DNA from 4 places in the Marinobacter salinus genome. Region 1 is predicted to be linked to each of the others. Evidence: predicted binding sites of a transcription regulator. Region 1 holds the regulator's gene; each other region holds the start of a gene.
What was found. The regulator FliA, encoded in region 1, starts transcription of late flagellar genes. The targets are predictions, from matches to a motif close to CTAAAGTTTNNNNNNNNNNNGCCGNTAA.
Positions count from the first base shown of each region.

Region 2: the regulator FliA is predicted to act here: its motif matches at 2,272-2,299, upstream of BKP64_RS05555 (methyl-accepting chemotaxis protein).
Region 3: the regulator FliA is predicted to act here: its motif matches at 1,850-1,877, upstream of BKP64_RS08375 (flagellar protein MotY).
Region 4: the regulator FliA is predicted to act here: its motif matches at 1,679-1,706, upstream of BKP64_RS01320 (methyl-accepting chemotaxis protein).

Region 1 covers NZ_CP017715.1:622,351-625,694, reverse strand. The annotation lists gene BKP64_RS02945 (protein phosphatase CheZ) at 1-196, opposite strand, end outside; gene cheY (chemotaxis response regulator CheY) at 217-600, opposite strand; gene BKP64_RS02935 (RNA polymerase sigma factor FliA) at 753-1,505, opposite strand; gene BKP64_RS02930 (MinD/ParA family protein) at 1,536-2,348, opposite strand; gene flhF (flagellar biosynthesis protein FlhF) at 2,453-3,344, opposite strand, start outside.
Region 2 covers NZ_CP017715.1:1,205,784-1,209,127, reverse strand. The annotation lists gene BKP64_RS05560 (hypothetical protein) at 1-298, shown strand, start outside; gene BKP64_RS05555 (methyl-accepting chemotaxis protein) at 295-2,181, opposite strand; gene BKP64_RS05550 (bifunctional GNAT family N-acetyltransferase/carbon-nitrogen hydrolase family protein) at 2,376-3,344, shown strand, end outside.
Region 3 covers NZ_CP017715.1:1,825,276-1,828,619, forward strand. The annotation lists gene BKP64_RS08370 (histone deacetylase family protein) at 1-861, shown strand, start outside; gene BKP64_RS08375 (flagellar protein MotY) at 889-1,806, opposite strand; gene pyrC (dihydroorotase) at 1,970-3,001, shown strand; gene rnt (ribonuclease T) at 3,043-3,344, shown strand, end outside.
Region 4 covers NZ_CP017715.1:271,527-274,870, forward strand. The annotation lists gene BKP64_RS01320 (methyl-accepting chemotaxis protein) at 1-1,626, opposite strand, end outside; gene BKP64_RS01325 (TSUP family transporter) at 1,732-2,508, shown strand; gene BKP64_RS01330 (AbiTii domain-containing protein) at 2,523-3,188, opposite strand.

The DNA.
Region 1 (3,344 bases):
CGTGAAGACTGCGGGTCAGTCTGCCAACTTCGCGGTACAGACTCTGATCCCTTACCTCACTCAGTTCATTGATCAGCGTCATGGCCTTGGCATAATCACCAGCCTCAACGCTTTCAGCCAGTTCCGCAGCCTGATGCTTGAGCTTTTCCGTCACCTCCGGTTCCAGCCCGCGGTGGTTATTGTTGCTATCGCTCATGAGAGCCATCCGACCTCTGGTTACTGAATGCGTTCAAAGATTTTTTCAATCTTTTCCTTGAGAACGGCAGCAGTAAACGGCTTAACAACGTAACCATTTACCCCTGCCTGGGCAGCCGCCACAATCTGATCCCGTTTAGCCTCTGCCGTCACCATCAGGACCGGCAGGGTCTTCAGATCTTCATCGGCGCGAACAGCCTTCAGCAGATCGAAACCAGACATGCCCGGCATGTTCCAGTCCGTCACCAGGAAGTCATACTTGCCGCTTTTCAACATCGGCAGAGCGGAATTTCCATCATCTGCCTCATCGGTATTGCTGAAGCCGAGATCGCGCAGCAAATTCTTGATGATCCGTCGCATCGTGGAAAAGTCGTCCACGATGAGGATTTTCATGTTCTTGTCCAATGGGACCTCCAGTTAGTAACACCCGGAATTCGTTTGACCTTTTTGCTCAACGTCTATCAGGCCGCTGTTTTGACCGCTTATTGTCTGATGTTTGTTCCGGTTGTAAAGCATCGGTTACCAAAAACTACAGACCGCTATGATCCGGACACATCTCATAGAAGCTGGGCATCTGACTCCTGGCGCCAGTCGGACAAGCGTCCGCGCAGCCGCAGTGCGGCCTGGCTGTGAATCTGGCTCACCCTGCTTTCACTCACTCCAAGTACAGCGCCAATTTCTTTCAGGTTCAGTTCTTCCTGGTAGTACAGGCTAAGCACCAGCTTTTCGCGCTCAGGCAAATCTTCAATGGCTTCGGCCAGGTTGCGCCGAAAAGCATCCGAGGCCAGACCATCCAGCGGATTATCACTGCTCTCTGTTTCTTCTATCGGCAGCTCTCCGGATTCATTGAGCTCATCCAGGCTAAAAAGTCGTCCGCTGTTGGCATCAGAGAGTGAGGAATGGTATTCGGAGAGGCTTACACCCAGCTCCTCCGCCACTTCGAGATCCTGGGCTTCCCGACCGAAACGGTCTTCGACAACTTTGATGGCTTGGGAAATACGGCGGGCGTTTCGATGAACCGACCGGGGCACCCAGTCACCCTTACGAATCTCGTCCACCATGGCACCACGGATTCGGATACCGGCATAGGTCTCAAAGGTGGCGCCCTTGGCGGAGCTGTAACGTTGGGCAGCCTCCAGCAGACCAATCATGCCGGCCTGCATCAGGTCCTCCAGTTGCACGGACGCTGGCAGCCTGGCCAACAGGTGCAAGGCAATTTTCTTGACCAGTGGAGCCTGCTCCTCAACGAGTTGAGAAGCACCTTTCGCCCCAGACTGCTGGTAAATACCCAGGTTTTTCGCCAATGTCATGTATCCGGTTTTTGTTGGACTGGATCAAAATCAGACTTCGACGAGCCGCTCCACAAAGAATTCGAGATGCCCGCGGGGAGAGGAAGGCAGTGGCCAGCTATCGACTTTATCAGCGAGGGCCTTGATTGCCAGTGATGCTTTTGCTCGCGGATAAGCATCCAGCACTGCACGCTGGCGCTGAACTGCTTTTTTGACAGCCTCGTCAAAAGGAACCATACCCACGTATTGTAACGCCACGTCGAGAAATCGCTCAGTGACCCGGGTCAGTTTTTCAAAAAGATGACGCCCTTCTTCCTCGTTCCGGACCTGGTTGGCCAGAATGCGGAATCGGTTGGTGCCGTAGTCACGATTCATGAGCTTGATCAGGGCATAGGCGTCAGTGATTGACGTCGGTTCGTCGCAAACCACCAGCAACAGCTCCTGGGACGCTCGGAGAAAGCTGACGACCGATTCGGAAATGCCTGCGGCCGTATCCACAATCAGAACGTCAATCTGGTCACCCAGTTCACTGAACGCATTGATCAGCCCGGCATGTTCCATCGGGCTGAGCTGGGTCATACGCTGGGTGCCCGAGGAGGCAGGCACGATTTTGATACCGCCTGGACCATTCACCAGAACATCCTTGAGATCGCACTTTCCAGCCAGTACATCCGAAATGTTCCTGCCCGCGGTTATACCCAACAGCACATCAATATTTGCAAGACCCAGATCGGCATCCAACAACACTACACGACGGCCTTTCTGGGCCAGGGCGATACCGAGGTTGACCGACACGTTGCTCTTGCCGACCCCACCCTTTCCGCCGGAAACTGCTATCACCTGAACCGGACGTGCTCTGCTCATACTGAATCGTTTCTCTTACCAGTTTTACCGGACGCTCGTTTTATCAGAATGGCGCCAGATGCAAGTGCCGAACATCCCACCATCCGATAACAGCCTTCACCACGTCAGGCGCCTTCTGCGACGGCCTGTTGTTGCTGGAGTTTTTTCAGCCGCTCCACGGCCAGGCGCACCAGCGGAATCGCTTCTGCATGGTGCAGGTCCTCAGGAATCTTCTGACCATCGGTGTAATAAGCCACCGGCAAACCGGTCTCCATAACAAACCCGAGCGATTCCCCAAGAGTAAGGGCTTCGTCAATTTTCGTCATAACGCAGCCCGCAAGATTAGCCATCTTATAGCAATGCCAGACGGATTTCATGATGCGCGGCTGACTGGTAGCCGAAACCACCAGATGCGTACGTATATTGTGATGGCTACGGGCCAGTTCGGCCAGTTGTTCCTGATACCCCTTATCGGTACTCGTCAGGCCAGCGGTGTCAATTAACACCAGATGCCGATCGGACAGTTCATCCAGAATGTCGTCCAGGGAATGACTTTCATCCACAACCCGGACAGGGACATTCAGAATACGGCCGAATACAAACAGCTGCTCGTGTGCAGCAACCCGGTATCTGTCTGTGGTCACCAAGACCAGCGAATCAGAACCATGGCGCAGAACGTGACGAGCTGCCAGCTTGCCGATGGTCGTAGTCTTGCCTGAACCAGTCGGCCCGACCAACGCATAAACACCACCCTCATCCAACCATTCATGCCGGGATGTCCGAACACCCGTCGCCAGCATCTTCAGGGACTGCTTCCAGCCCTCATCCAGACGACCACCCTTGTGGCGACGGGACAAAGACCCGGCAAGGTTGCTACTGAGGCCAAATTCCAGAAGCCGTTCAGCCAGACGCTGCTGGACCGCGTTGCTAACAGGCTTTGCCGGCTCGGCCGTGCGCCCGCTCACCATGTCACGCAGGGAACTGATCTCGGCGCGCATCTGGGCCAGTTCATCAGAA
Region 2 (3,344 bases), 580 kb from region 1:
TCAGCTGGTGGTAGAACCAGACCTTTTGCTCGCATACCCCATGCCCTCATTTCTATTTGTGGGCCCGGAGGACCACGAAACCGCCCAGCGACTACAACTCGGTATGGAGCGCGCGATATACGATGGCCGTTTTGCCGAGTTTCTGAAAAACTATTATGGGCGTGCGGTTGAAATCCTCAACCTGCGCCGGCGACAGATTATTGCTCTTGAAAACCCGTTCCTCACTGGGGAATCCCTGAACATCGGGCGACTGGCACTCGAAAACCTTCGCCGCCGCCTCGACAGCCTGAGCGATTAAACTCTGAACCGGGATGCGTTCTGGTTCAGAGTATGACCGATGCTTTCAATATGTCCGCTGTAGACATCGTTTTCGCTGGCAGCGGCCGCAGCCTCCTGCCCCTGATCCGAAATGCGTGTAATCGACGAGTTAAGCTCCTCGGTAACGGACGTCTGTTCCTCGGAAGCCGTTGCGATCTGCGAAGTCATTTCACTGATGGATGTGATGGCATCGGCAACCCGGTTAAGCGCCTCCATTGCGTCCTGAGCCTTCTCCATACTGACGTTGGACACTGCGGTGGAGGCCTGCATGACATGAACCGCATCATTCGCGCCTTTCTGTAACCGCTCGATCATGTTGTTGATTTCTTCTGTGCTCGACTGGGTCCTCTGCGCCAGATTACGCACTTCGTCGGCAACAACCGCAAAGCCACGCCCTGCCTCCCCTGCCCGGGCAGCCTCTATCGCCGCGTTGAGCGCGAGCAGATTGGTTTGTTCAGCAATCCCCTGGATAACCTCCAGAACCGATGTAATGGAGGTAACATCCTTGCCGAGGGCATCGATCACCTGGGCTGCCGAATTGACTTCTTTGGACAGTTTCTGGACCGCATCCCGCGATGCCGCTACGGTTTCGAGCGAAGCGCGGCTATCACCATCAGCACTGTTGGCTGCATCGGCGGTCTGCTGGGCATTCTGTGCGATCTCGCCAGCGGCGGCAGACATTTCATTGATTGCAGTGGCGACCATATCAATCTCCGCCTGCTGGTTCTCAACGCTGCTGCGACTGGTTCGCGCGGTCTCCCGCAAAGATCGGACATTGCTGCCAAGCTCCTCACTGCCGCGCTGCACATCACTCACGACGGTCTGAATGTTTTCCACGAAGCGGTTGAAACTGCCCGCCAGTTGTCCGAATTCGTCCCGCGCACTGGCATCAAGCCGTTGTGTCAGATCAGCATCACCAGTACCGATGTCGGCCATTGCGGTATTCAGGCGCCTTAACGGAGCCATTAACACTTTAATGCCTAAATGCAGAACGATCAGAGACACGAGCAGACCAATCACCGCCATCACCAGCCCGGTAATCCTGGCACTTTGTACCGGGGCACTGATCTTATCGATGTTTACAAAGGTGCCGAGGTACCACTCAACGCCGCGTGCCTGCCTGATCGGGTAAAAGCTGGCGCTCCAGGAGGCCTCCTCCGTTTCATAAATATGGGCGGTTCCGTCCAGCCTGGGCGGCGTACCCACCAGACTTTTAATGTTTTTGCCGATCAGATCTTCGTTCGGGTGGAAAAGCACCATCCCCTGTTTATTGATCAGCGCAGCGTAACCGGTATCGGCCAGAGTGACCGTGGCAAGGGTCTTTTCAATGGCACCGAGGCCAATGTCAGCCCCGGCGACTCCTTCATACTCACCGCCCTTGACCGGGGCCAGGGTCGAAATGATGGTGTCATTGGTACTGGCATCCCTGTATGGCTCGGTGAAGGAGGCCTGGCCCAGACTCATGGCTTTTTTATACCAGGGGCGAACGCGGGGGTCGTAGTCAGCGGGGAGCGTGGCATTGGCCTCTTTCGACTTCATCAGCATGTAGCCATCAGTGCGCCCCACATAGACGTCACGAAACCCTCCTCCGGCTGTAATCGCCTGAAGAATCGTGCGTGCCTCCTCATCGTTCCCGGCCTTCTCCAGTGCTTTTGATGCGGCTTCGGTCAGTGCCAGGCGCGTGTTGAGCCATTCGGCAATGCTTGACGTACTCTGGGCCACCGTGTCGTCAATCAGAGCTTCAACGTAGGTGTTGGTGGTTTTTTGCAGTCGGAGATCGCCGGAAAGAGTGAACGCGCCCATGGCGAGCAGCAGGAGAATTCCGAAGGCGATCAGTAGTTTTTGACCGAAAGTGAGGTGCACAGTCTAGTCCTCTGGGAAGGGGCGTAGGTTGGCTTAGTCTCGAATGCGCAGGACGAGAATTCGCGCTTGATTTGATATCTGTTAACTTGCGTTTCGGCCTGTTGAGCGAAGTCTTTAATTCCTTCTGATAAACTCCTACGAAATAGCGACACGTACTGGTTTTTTATTTTCTTTTAAAGCGGGAGCCGACCTGAATGGCCCATGAAGAGCTTCATCTTAACCTCCGCAACCTGACCCTGGACGACTACGGCCAGCTTCAGACACTGATGGATCAGATTTATGACGACATCGGAGGCGCATGGCCCAAGGACACCATTGAGGCACTGGTTGAGCAGTTCCCCGATGGCCAGATCTGTATCGAGGACAACGGCCAGCTGGTAGCGGTGGCCCTGACTGTATGCGTTAAGTACGAGCGTTTCAGCAACCCGCACACCTACGATGACCTGATCCTCCGGAACGAGAAAATCTGGCACAACGCCGACGGCGACTCGCTCTACGGCCTTGATGTGTTTATTCACCCGGAATACCGCGGTTACAGGCTTGGCCGCCGTCTTTATGAGGCGCGGAAGGAACTTTGCCGTTCCATGAACCTGAGAGCGATTCTCGCCGGGGGCAGAATTCCAGGCTATTACAAGTATTCTGATCAATACTCGCCCGCCGAGTACATTGAACGAGTGGACCGCAAGGAGATCTACGATCCGATCCTGACTTTCCAGCTGTCCAATGATTTTCAAGTGACACGCCTGATGCACAAATACCTGCCAGAGGATGAAAAGTCCCTCGGGTATGCAACTCTCCTGGAGTGGCGAAATATTCTGTATACCCCGCCGTCCTCGGTGCTCAACGTCAAGAAGACGCAAGTACGCCTTGGCGCTGTTCAGTGGCAGATGCGTGAATTCACTTCTGTGGATGAAGTGCTAAAGCAAGTGGAGTACTTTGTTGACGCGCTTTCGGACTACAAGAGTGACTTCGCCCTGTTTCCGGAATTCTTCAACGCGCCTCTCATGGGCCTGACTGACCAGATGGACCAGACCCGGGCAATCCGCTTCCTGGCCGGGTTTACCGAGCAATTTCGGGACGAGATGTCCGAGATGGCTGTGAGTTACAACATCAACATCATTACCGGATCCATGCCTCTGCTCGAAAATGACCGGGTGTATAAC
Region 3 (3,344 bases), 1.2 Mb from region 1:
TGTCCTGAGCGGATCTCAACCATTCTCAGCTACATTGCTGACACCAAGCTCGAACAAGAGCTGGACTGGGTCAGGCCTGAAGAGATCACCCGCGACCAGTTGCTGATGGTTCATCCGGAAAAATACCTGCACCAGCTTGAACTGATGCAGCCTACCCGGGGCCGCGTCTTTACCGATCCGGATACTGCCATGATGCCGGATACTCTCCGTGCCGCACGCTTGGCCGCCGGCGCAAACATTCAGGCTGTCGATATGGTCATGAGCAGCCAGGTAACCAATGCTTTTATCTGCGCACGACCTCCCGGACACCACGCGGAACGCAGCAAGTCCATGGGATTCTGTTTCTATAACAACGTCGCACTTGCCGCCATGCGCGCCCTGAATTTTCACCACCTTGAGCGCGTCGCCATCATTGATTTCGATGTCCACCAGGGCAATGGTACGGTTGACATCGTCGGTGGCGATGAACGCATTCTGATGTGCTCCAGTTTCCAGCACCCTTTTTACCCACACTCCCACGTACACCGGCAGGCACCCAATATCGTCAATGCGCCTATTGAAGCCGGGTGTTCTGCCCTTGAGTATCGAAAAGCGGTGGAGACCGCATGGGTGAAAAAACTTCAGGATTTCAAACCACAGGTTATTCTGATTTCAGCCGGCTTTGATAGCCACAAGCTGGACCCGATGGCGGAACTGAACCTGGAAACAGAAGATTATCGCTGGCTGACGGAAATGATCACCAACCTTGCCAGTGATTATTCCAACGACCGGATCATCTCAACTCTGGAAGGCGGCTATCACCTCAAAGCGCTAGCCGAGAGCGTGACGGCCCATCTGGAAGTGCTGAACGCCGTATACTAAGTTCAGCACCATACACCAGGAACGCCTTCAGCCGGCAGGTTCACCACCATAGGCGTTCGCCTGCTGGAATTCAGGCCGCTCGCCCTCCCGCTGAAGACGAATGGTGGTTCTCCTGTTATCAGCAGGGCGGCGTGATACCGGGTATTGATCGCCATGTGCCCGGACAATAATCAAGTCCTCGGAAATGCCCCGGGCCTTCAAGTAATCTGCAACAACATTGGCCCGTTCCTCCGACAACGCACGGTTGTCGATTCGACTACCCAAACGGTCACTGTGACCATCCACGAAGACACGCTCAACGGTCGTATCTGCCAGCACGTAGGTCACGATGTTGTCCAAAAGTGTGCGGTCAGCCCCGGAGAGACTGGCACTGCCGCTGTTAAACGGAATGCGGGAGCGGCGAATCTGGCCGTAATTCACCGGCAAAAGATTGGACGTACAGGTACGGTAGCGCTGGAACTGGCCGGAAAAATTGATATTCGATATCTGAACCCGAACCGGACTGCCGTCAAACCAGGATTCCCGGGTTACGGTAGGCCTCATGCCTTCCAGCAACCCACGGGCCAGAATCATTGCCTGACGGGTGTCCAGAAGCACCGGCCGGCTCCCGTCCGAGACGTTCACCGTGCCCATGGGTCTTGGCGCGACGCCGGGGCGCCAAGCCGGAGCTTCAACAACCAGTGAACCACGCCCGGGCCGCATCATCGGGTGCTCGGCTTCCAGGAAAAACGAAAGAGCCTCCCCCGCCTGGTGCCGGAATACTGCCTTCCCATAACCGGGAACCTCATGCACCAGTGAACACTCAAACACCGATTCAGCCAGATACCACTGGCTGTTTTCAATGCCTGCCCCATAACTGGCTGCCCCGACTGAGGCAGGCATGCCCGAGGCCAGCGCCAATGCGCCAAGCAGGCTCAGTGTCTGTTTACAAAGGCTGAATGCCATAACGGTTTACCGACGCTTCCGGATGATTCGGGTATTTATCTTGGTAACGGCAGAAACGTGCGCTTCTTTAGCACTGCATACAAAAACAAACATTCGCGCCTTCTGATATAATTCGCAAAATTTTTCAGGGCTCCGGCCCGCCGATGGCATTGCGGAAAAACCCATGACCGATCAGCTCACTCTTACTCGCCCGGACGACTGGCACCTCCATGTTCGCGACGACCTTATTCTGAACGATGTTGTACCAGCAACAGCCGCCTGTTTCGGGCGCGCGATCATCATGCCCAATCTGGTGCCACCGGTAACCACCGCAAAAACCGCCATCGCCTATAGAGAACGCATTCTGGCGGCGGCATCGGGGACAGACTTTCAACCACTGATGACGCTCTACCTGACTGAAAGCACAACGCCGGACACCATTCATGAGGCTCAGTCGGCTGGCGTAGTGGCCGCCAAGCTCTATCCGGCGGGTGCGACCACCAACTCCGCATCCGGAGTGAACGATATCCGTAATATCTATCCGGTGCTGGAAGCTATGGCAGAGTGCGGCATGCTGTTACTGGTGCACGGTGAAGTCACGGATGCTGACATCGACATCTTCGACCGTGAGAAGGCATTTCTCGACCGGGTGCTGGCACCGACGTTGGAAGCGTTTCCCAGTCTGAAAGTAGTTCTGGAGCACATAACCACAGCGGACTCAGCGGAATTCGTGCAGCGTCATAAAGGCGGCAATCTCGGTGCCACCCTGACCCCTCAGCATCTGATGTACAACCGCAACCACATGCTGGTTGGCGGTATTCGCCCCCACTTATACTGCCTGCCCATTCTCAAGCGTAACCGACATCAGCAGGCCTTGAGAGATGCGGTCGCCAGCGGTGATAAACGCTTCTTTCTGGGCACTGATTCCGCGCCGCATTCAAAGGATCGCAAAGAAGCGGCCTGTGGTTGCGCAGGCTGCTACTCTGCCTATGGCGCCATCGGGCTGTATGCCGACATCTTCGAAGAGCTGGGCATACTCGACAAACTTGAAGCTTTTGCAAGCTTCAATGGCGCGGATTTCTATGGCCTGCCACGAAATACCGATACCGTCACCCTGGTCCGGGAGCCTTGGACCATGCCAGACCAGCTGCCCCTGGCAGACGGCAACATCGTGCCACTGAAAGCGGGCGAAACCGTTAACTGGCGCCTGGCGTAAACATCCTGACTATACATTACACGGCCATGACCGGAGTTTGAGTGACTGACGAAAACAAAGAACCACATCCTATGTCCCGCCGCTTTCGCGGCTTTCTGCCCGTTGTTGTTGACGTGGAGACCGCCGGATTCAACCCGGAACGGGACGCCCTCCTGGAAGTGGCTGCGGTGCTGCTGACCATGGACGCAGACGGTTACCTGCGCCGTGCCGAAACACACTTGCAGCAAATCGATCCGTTTGAAGGTGCCAACCTGGAGCAGTCTGCCCTGGATTTCACCGGCATTGACCCCTGGAATCCGGAGCGGGAAGCGGTACCGGAGCGGGAAGGTCTGAGCGAAATTTT
Region 4 (3,344 bases), 350 kb from region 1:
GCTTTTTTCACCCTCTCCGGCGGAATGGAGTCCTTCCTTCATCATGGTGGTGATGGCGGATGTTTCCCGGTTCAGGGAATCCACAATTTCGGCAATGCCATTGGTGGCCGATACGGTTTTTTCCGCCAGTGACCGGACTTCATCTGCCACGACCGAAAACCCGCGTCCCGCCTCGCCGGCGCGGGCCGCCTCAATGGCTGCGTTCAGGGCCAGTAAATTGGTCTGCTCTGCCAGGCTGTTGATCACATCAACAATGGAGTTGACCTTCTCGCCGGTTTTGCTGAGCTGGCCGATCTGGTCATGGGTTCTCTGGATGCGCTCGGCAAGGGTGCTCATGCTGTCTGCACTGCGTTTCACGACAGTTGCGCCGGACTGGGCCGCACCGTTGGCGCTTTGGGCAGCTTCATTGACCGATTGGGTATACTTGGCGATATCGACAGCGGTGTGTGAGATTTCCTGGACGGCGGTTGCGGTCTGCTCTGTTTCTTCCTCAACTTGTTCGCCATTGCGACCCATCTGGCCAACAAGGGAGTCAAGTTCACCCTGCAGGCTGGCCAGGGTTTTGTTGCCCTCCACAACCTGTCCGATAACGCTGGAAACATCGTCCAGCATTTTGTTGGTCGCGACACCCAGGCGGTTGAATTCGTCATTGGTATTACGGCCTGGTTCAAGGCGTTGGCTGAGGTCTCCCGAAGCGACCCGGGTAAGCAATTCAACGACTTCATTCAGGCGTTTAACGAGTGTCCGCGAAGCGCCGGTCAGGGTCAGAATAAGCACAACCAGAACCGCTGCGGAGGTTGCAATGATCAGCCAGGTGGAGGCCGTCCGAGCCTCCTCTGCTTGCGCGCTGGTGGAGGCAATAATACCTGTGCGAAGAGACTTGCCCTGGCTGATAATCGTGTCACGAAGATTCGAACCGGTTGTCTCAAGCCGGGCTTCAAGGTCTGCGAGGCTCGTAACGATCTCGTCAGACTTCGCAAAGGCGTCCGCGAACCCCTGAACGGACTGTCCTATTTCGATATCCTGCCAGTCCATTTCCTTGACCACAGCCTGCATTCGGGCCACGGCTTCGCGGGTTTTCTCAGCGTAGCTGGCATCGAAGGTGTCGAGGTAGTCCCGGTAGTTGGAGGCGATAATATTGATGTCATCGTTGAAGATGGAAATACCGATTTCCCGGAGGTCGCTCTCGACAATGCCAGCCATCTTTGCTTTCAGGCCGTCGCTGTTGGTCAGGCCCAGGGTCTGACTCAGACCGAGCCATTCTCTTCGCATATCGGTATATTGGTTGACGGCATCGCGGATGTCCTCCGCTGTACCGGCGATGGATGGCTCTGAGAGCTTTTCCGCCAAGGTCGCTAGTCCGGCGGCCTGCGTTTCCAGAGAATCGAGTTGGGTCTGGTAGGCGCCAACAACGTCAGGAGTCAGGTTTTCGCTGAGACGATCTGCATTTAGCCAGTCGTTCATCAGACCCAGTGATGCCGTTTCGTAGGATCTGGCCTGGCCACGGGCCTCATAGGCCTCTGAGACCTTGCTCAGGCCGCTTAGCGAGGTCGCCAGCGCAATTGCAAGACCGATGAAGGTGGCAGCGATCAGAACGGCAAATTTCTGTTTCCAGGACAGGGCCATTATTATTCTCCGGGTTTAAATCTCGTGCTATCCAGTTTTTAGTTCACTGAGTATATCGGCGCTGTTTCAGATAACTGGAGGCCCCATTCAGAAAAAAAGGAAGTTATGTCCGATCTCGGCATTGTTCAGTATGTTTTGATTGCCGCTATCTTCATCTGGAGCGGTTTTGTTCGCTCCGGGCTTGGGTTCGGTGGTGCTGTCCTGTCCTTACCATTCCTTTTGCTGGTGCTCGACCAGCCTTTGGTCTTTTTGCCGATTATCGCGGTTCACCTGCTGGTTTTTTCGTCTCTGACCATCTGGATGAACAACCGAAAGCGCGTGGATCCATCCGGGGAAAAGGCAGAGGGAACGGTGGATTGGCGTTACCTGTGGCGAATTCTTGCGATCATGATCGTGCCCAAACTGATCGGGGTTTTTGGCCTGATTACCATGCCCGGCGATATTCTTAGTGCCATCATTTTCGTGATTGTCGGCCTGTATTCAGTGTCCTACATTGTCAACAAACCCTTTCGCAGTGGCAGCAAGGCGGTGGACGCGCTGTTCCTGATGGCGGGTGGCTATATCAGCGGTACCTCCCTGATCGGGGCCCCCTTGATCATTGCAGTTGCGGCACAGCATCTACCCAAGGAGAAGCTGCGGGATACCCTGTTCGCTCTCTGGTTTATTCTGGTCATGATCAAAATGGGAGCGTTCATCTGGGCCGGCGTTGACCTGCAACTGATTCATCATCTCTGGCTACTTCCTTGTGCCGCTCTGGGGCATGTTATCGGACTCCGTTTTCATGACCGAATCCTTCGCGCAGAAACGCCAGTGTTCTTTCAGTTGCTCGGAACCGTGCTGCTGATCGTCAGCAGCGTTGGCATGTTCAGCGTTCTGGGTTAAGACACGGGGGCCGCTTATCCGGCCCGTCCGAAAACCCGTTCAAAGAATCCTGCCGATTTCACGTCAGGAACAGGCAGGTTGTCGAGCTCTTCCATTGCCCTGCGCCAGAAGTGTTCGGGGTCGTCCAGATCGGCCACCTGGGCCCGTTCTTCATTGCTGTAATGGTTGTGTTCGCCTTCAAGCCCCTTTGCCATCAGTTCCTGAGTCCAAAGGTAAATCGTGGCCCTTACCGTTCGCAGCAGTCGGCAGTAAATTTCACGACTCAGGTTGATGGCAAGCTCCGCGCTCAGATTGATCTGCTTTTGCAGTTCGAGCATGGCGTCTTTATCGAGGAGTATGCGGTTTCCGTCCCCTTTCTTGCTGTTTACACAGATCTTCTCCAGAGCCTTGGTGCCCTCAATCAGATCAAGGTGACCGTAGGTTCCTTTCTGTTGGTCATTTACCGGCGCGGGAATCCAGCCATACTGTGGAGAGCGGGCTACAATATGTCCGGGGAGATCCCGGCGATAGGGAGGTGCGGATTCACGGTCCTGATAGCCATCAAATTCCGTGCGTAGCCATGCCGCCATTTTCTTCTGACGTAACATCATCGCGAGGGTGATGGCAGATGGCATGATATCTGCGAGCAATTCGGATGAATCCGTGGTCCGCTCATCAAGGTGATTGGTGGATGCTGACATGTTGTCCTCCTCGGCAACGGGCATTGAGGCTCTCCCGGCTGCCAGATTTTTGTTGTTGTTTGGCTGCCGCATGGTTGTCTGTCCGGCGCGCCGTGTATAGAAAGTAGACAGTGAGGGCGAGTAGTGCCGTTGTAAAAAAGTAACTCCTTTGTAACG